One region of the Glaciecola sp. MF2-115 genome, then DNA from elsewhere that is predicted to be linked to it. Evidence: predicted binding sites of a transcription regulator. Region 1 holds the regulator's gene; the other holds the start of a gene.
The links. Region 1 encodes FliA, which starts transcription of late flagellar genes. Its sites were predicted from a motif close to CTAAAGNTNNNNNNNNNNNNGCCGATA; they were not measured.

Region 1 (3,112 bases):
TCATCAGTGTCAGCTGAAAAAATGTTCTCATCGGGGGTTTCAGGCTTGCTTAGTTTGTGCAATACGGCGATGAGTTCTTCGGGTGCAGCCTCTAAAGGCTCTCTATTCTTTACGTGTTCGAACATTTCAACAACAACATCTGTTGCTTGTAAAATGACGTCCATTAATTCAGGTGTGAGCGTACGCTTGCCGTTACGCATGATGTCAAAAACGTTTTCTGCACCATGACAGATATCAACGAGTTCTGTTAATGCTAAAAATCCAGCACCACCCTTGACTGTATGATAACCACGGAAAATTGCATTGAGTAATTCTCCGTCTTCTGGATTATTCTCAAGATCAACAAGTTGTTCCTGGAGCTGCTCAAGTATTTCTCCGGCTTCCACCAGAAAATCTTGCATTATTTCCTCGTCAACTTCAAACGACATTCGTCGGCTCCCCTAAAACCCTAAACTTGACAGTAAATCGTCAACGTCGTCTTGTCCACTTACTACGTCGTCGCGAGTTTCTGCATCGATAATCGGCCCTTCGGCTTTTATTGTATCGGTCTTTTTCTTAGAAGGTTGAGAATTATCTTTAAAATCTTCTTTCCTATCGACATCAGCAAACGCTGTCAGCATAGCGACTAAATTATCTTCAACATCTTTCACTATTTCGATAACACGGCGCAGTACTTGTCCAGTGAGGTCTTGATAACCTTGGGCCAGTAGTATTTCAGATAACATAGAACTGAGAGTTGAGGTGTCTCGCGTAGCATCAATTAGGAATTGATCGAGCTCATTACATAGCTGTTTGAATTCACCTAGCTCCATTTGGCGACTCATCAATTTCTGCCATTCAGGCATAATATCAAGTAAGCGCTTGTTTAAGCCTTCGGTAAGAGGCATGCTTTTCTCAACAGCATCCATCGTTATGTTGGCTGCTTTTTCAGTTTCATCGATCACGTAATTTAGTCTAGTTTGCGCATCTGGAATTTCATCTTGCGTCAACGTAGAAATGCGATCATCAGCCTCAAACACGCTCAAGGAATCATGTAACTGGCGGGTCAAGATACCTACTTCAGTAAACAGTTCTCCTGCTTCTCGCATAGTGATGGTGTCAACCAGTGCGTTAGCTTGCTTGCGATCACCATTTTCAAGATATGCAACTAATTGCTTCGCTTCTTCTAACGAAACTAAGTCTCTGTCGGTCGTTGTCATTCAACGTTACCCCATTAAGAAATATCGCTGTTAACCAAGACGCTGAAAAATCTTTTCTAACTTCTCTTTCAATGTAGCCGCAGTAAAAGGTTTGACTACGTAACCATTTACACCAGCTTGCGCAGCAGCAACGATTTGCTCTTTTTTCGCTTCCGCGGTAACCATTAGAACAGGTAAATGTTTTAAGTTTTCGTCAGCTCGAATAGCGCGAAGCAAGTCAATACCTTGCATCCCAGGCATATTCCAATCTGTTACCACAAAATCAAAATCACCTTGAACAAGCATCGGCAACGCAGTATTACCATCATCCGCTTCTTGAATGCTTGTAAAGCCAAGGTCTTTTAACAAATTCTTAATGATACGCCGCATTGTTGAAAAATCATCAACAACTAGGATTTTCATATTCTTATCCAAAACTGCCTCCGCTGAGGTACAAATTAACTATAAAAATAAAACGCAGCCAACTTAGTCGACGGTTCGCCATGACTGCATTTTCGACTTTAACTTTAACATCGCTTGACTGTGAATTTGACTCACTCGTGATTCGCTGACTTCAAGGACTTCACCAATCTCACGTAAATTTAATTCTTCGTCATAGTACAATGAGAGGACGATTGCTTCTCGCTCTGGTAATGTTGTTATCGCTTGAGCCAGCGCTTTCTGAAATGATCCTTGCACCATATTTTCAAAAGGACTGTCTTCGCCTTTCGTGGCGTCCGTGGTGAGAACGTCTTCGCTAACGCCGAGATCTTCAATCCCAACTAACTTGCCAGCGTTAACTTCTCGCAACATTTGATGATATTCTTGCACCGGAACTTGTAACCTTTCCGCGACGTCAATGTCTCGAGCATCACGACCTGTGGCTTTTTCCACTTGAGATATCGCTTCCGTTATCGCTCTACTGTTCTTGTGCACTGAACGAGGAGTCCAATCACCTTTGCGAATTTCATCTAGCATAGAACCGCGTATACGGATTCCTGCAAATGTTTCAAAACTCGCACCTTTAGAACCATCAAAGTTTCTTGCTGCTTCGAGCAAGCCAATCATCCCTGCTTGAATCAAGTCATCCACAAGGACGCTCGCTGGCAACCTTGCCATAAGATGATGAGCAATTCTTTTCACCAAGGGCGCGTGTCGCTCCACCAATTGGTTTTTATCAATTTGTTGTTGATAGACTGCCACTTTGTTACTCACTGATTAATTACCTACTCGTTTCTCGACACTAACTGCTCAATGAAAAACTCCAAATGCCCACCAGGTTGTTCTGGTATTGGCCACATCATGGATTTTTCAGCTAGGCTAGCAATCGCCACCGCTGCAGGCGATGACGGATATGCATCAACGATAGCAGCTTGTTTGCGTACAGATTTACGAATATTTTCGTCGAATGGAATAACTCCAACCAACTCTAATGCAACATCCAAAAATCGCCCTGTCACTTTGGAAAGCTTGCTAAAAAGCTCTTTACCTTCCTTATCACTTCGCACCATATTGGCAACGACTTTAAACTTGAAAACACCGTGCTCACGGTTAAGAATTTTAATCAGTGCATACGCATCCGTCAAAGATGTGGGTTCGTCACAGACAACAACAACGACGTCTTGTGCGGCCCTTGAAAAACTCATTACCATGTCGGAAATGCCCGCAGCAGTATCAACAATGAGTACATCTATCTCTGTGCGTAATTCGCTAAAAGCTCTAATTAAGCCTGCATGTTCAGTAGAACCCAGCTCAGCCATTGATTGCGAGCCTGATGTTGCCGGCGCAATTTTTACACCGTGAGGACCCGTTACCAGAATATCGTCTAAGGTGCATTCGCCTTTCAAAACATGGGATAAATTTTTATCTACACGCAAACCAAGTAACACATCGACGTTGGCTAGACCTAAGTCGGCGTCGAGCACCATCACACG
Region 2 (3,112 bases), on a different contig from region 1:
AGCGTCATATTGTAGGTGCCTTTTACATAACATTAACAAAAATAAGAGAAGGAAAGGTTATGGTATCCGTTAAAGCGCCACTTTTATTCGTGGCTTCAATCATGTTGGCTGTGATTGGCTTTTTTATCGCAGGTCAATTACTTGGTGAGGGATCAACAAGTATTGAAAAGTCGATGTTTTCAGTTGGGGTTATTCTTAATGCTGTTCTAATATTTATATTAAGCAGTATGACTAAAACTAAAGCTTCTACTAATGTCTCTTCATCTGCATCATACGAAGCAAGCAGTTCATCTGTATCAAGTGATGACGTTTCTGATGAAGACGTTTCCACTTTATACGTAGGTAATCTGCCTTATCGTGCTAACGAACAAATAGTAAAAGAACATTTTGAAAGCTTTGGCTATGTTAGATCGGTAAGATTAATGAAAGATAAACGAACTGGTAAACGTAAAGGTTTCGGGTTTGTTGAGGTCGCTGCACATGAAGCTGATTCAATGATAGAAAAGCTAAATGATTCAGAGTTCCAAGAAAGAACAATAAAAGTAAGACCCGCTAAGGATAAAGTGGCTTAGTTTTTAATACTTTTTGAAACAACTAAAAAGCCCGCTATTCAGCGGGCTTTTCATTTCGAGCTTCAGTTTGTTCTTCAATATTTAAGCCTTCCAAGAGTTTGGCATTGAAGGTATGAAATCTATTGATTGCACTTAAGATGTCCGGCACCTGAACATCCTTCAACTCATTCACTAAACTATTAATGACTGATTTAAAGTCTTCTGCCGAGCCTAATTGCTCCGTTGCCTGATTCAGTCCATCTAAGACTTTATTCAAGTATTGCGCAACAGCTTTCGGAGACTTCAGGTCAGCACTCGGTTTCTCAGAGTATTGTTGAACTTCACCGTACTTTTGTATTTTCTGTGAGCTCTCTACTTTGGTAAGCTGTAAAGCAAAGCTCGCTAACTCAGTATTGTCATAGCCAATTTCCAAGGCTTGATTATATGCCTGTTCAATATCACCGCGGTAGAAAGTATTTGCTACATCATCTGCTTGCGCGACCAAATCACCAATGGCTTTCAGCTCATCTTCATCCAGATCACCTTTCACCTGAAGTGAAAAATTGGTCGTTTGCTGATAAATCAAGCTCGTTTGTGAGTCACCATTTTCAGAACTAAAACTTTCTCTACTTGTATTTTCTCTGAGACCAAAACGAATTTGAACCTCATCTCCGTCTCTAGTGCGAACAGAAAACTCACTTAGCTCTGCTTTTTGAAGTGACAATGATTCTCCACTAAGCTCACCGCTCTTCTCGCTCTTATCGAAAATTTTGTTTTCGAGCCTTTGAATACCATCGAAGATAGACGCTTTGCTATTTGCTATACCTTCTTTGACTTCTTCAGTCGCGTTTGCACCAAGCTCTTCTTCAGCAAGTTCGATACCTTTTGATACACCATATCTAGCTTGTTCGAATAAAGAATTCAGTTTGTCATCAGGCGCACCATCTGAAGCGGCCTTCTTGATAACGCTGCCCACGAAGTTGAGAACATTGCGAGCCACCTCTTCAAAATCAAAGAGAGGCTTTTTGACCTTCATCTCATCATCTTCAGTTTTTGAAGTGACATCGGACGTTCGCCCTTCAATCGTTAAAGTCTGGCTAATAGACACACCTAGAACGCGTGCAGCCACCTTTCGATTGTCCGAAATATCTTGATTTGCATTTGCAAAAGACTGTTGAAGCTCTTTAGCTTGCTTCAATCCGTCTTGTTGCAGTTGTTTGTTGAGTGCGACATCAGGGCGAACCACTTTTGGCTGCTCTGTTGGAACTGTCTTAATTTCACCTAAATTCATTGCAAATACCTCTCTATCCTCAACACCCTTATCGGCACGTGAAAATAAAACCTTTAGCTTTAACTTGGTAAATTTTTAAAAAACTTTACAATTCACTCTCTACAATCAACATTTAGGTTATTCATGTCAGAAAATATCTCCGAAAAATATCAACTACAACTTGATGAAAAAACGAATAGAGTCAAAAACTTACTCTCTTCTTTTTATGATTCAGATATTGATATTTATGCGTCTCAACCACACCATTTTAGGATGAGAGCAGAGTTTCGGATTTGGCATGACGGCTTAGATACTTACCACATCATGTTCGACAAGGTGAATAAAGAGCAATATCGCGTCGATCAATTGGAAGCTGCAAGCGAAATAATCAATGTCGGTATGAATTTGATGAATGAGGCTTTCAAAGGCAATGAGATATTGCGTCGCAAACTATTCCAAGTTGATTATTTGAGCACCTTAACTGATGAACTGTTGATCACGCTGGTTTATCACAAACCATTAGATGAAACATGGGAAGCTGAAATTAAGCGCTTAAAAGATTCACTACCGAAAGATTTGAAAATTAGCTTTATTGGCCGTTCAAAAAAACAGAAAGTGGTATTGGAAAACGATTATGTTATTGAAGAACTGAGCATCAAAGGCGAAAGATACAAATTTAAACAAATAGAAAATAGTTTCACGCAACCAAATGCACGAGTTAACTGCCACATGATCGAATGGTCTATGGCCCAAGCCAGTGAAACAGAGAGAGATTTACTTGAGCTATATTGTGGCTCGGGTAACTTTTCAGTGCCTTTGGCCAGTTGCTTTAGAAATGTGCTGGCAACTGAGATATCTAAATCATCGGTGAGCGCTGCGCAATTTAACATTGAAATGAACAATGTTGAAAATCTCACGATTGTTCGACTTTCAAGCGAGGAATTTACTGAAGCTATGACTGGCGTTCGTGAATTTCATCGCCTAAGAGATGTCGATTTAGGCCAGTACGACTTTTCAACGGTACTTGTCGATCCACCTCGCGCGGGCATCGATGATAAAACGATTGAGTTGATTCAGCAGTTCGAAAACATTGTCTATATTTCATGTAATCCTGAAACGCTTGCCGAAAATTTGGAAAAGTTACATAAAACTCATGATGTTAGGCGCGCAGCTTTGTTTGATCAGTTTCCCTTTACGGAACATATCGAAAGTGGTGTGTATTTAGTGAAACGTTAAGCTTTAGCGAAGAGAGTATTGCACCGCACCTAATTGAATAAATCGAAGTTGTACT

Region 2: ACKLNX_RS10965 (DUF5610 domain-containing protein) is a predicted target of FliA. The motif match lies at 1,872-1,898, and genes of this name have one in related genera.

The regions. Positions count from the first base shown of each region.
Region 1 covers NZ_JBLBVM010000055.1:83,227-86,338, reverse strand. Annotated here, with positions in the region: gene ACKLNX_RS13570 (chemotaxis protein CheW) at 1-428, opposite strand, end outside; gene ACKLNX_RS13565 (protein phosphatase CheZ) at 441-1,199, opposite strand; gene cheY (chemotaxis response regulator CheY) at 1,230-1,613, opposite strand; gene ACKLNX_RS13555 (RNA polymerase sigma factor FliA) at 1,665-2,393, opposite strand; gene ACKLNX_RS13550 (MinD/ParA family protein) at 2,405-3,112, opposite strand, start outside.
Region 2 covers NZ_JBLBVM010000052.1:169,586-172,697, reverse strand. Annotated here, with positions in the region: gene ACKLNX_RS10970 (RNA recognition motif domain-containing protein) at 60-572, shown strand; gene ACKLNX_RS10965 (DUF5610 domain-containing protein) at 607-1,842, opposite strand; gene trmA (tRNA (uridine(54)-C5)-methyltransferase TrmA) at 1,966-3,057, shown strand; gene fabR (HTH-type transcriptional repressor FabR) at 3,061-3,112, opposite strand, start outside.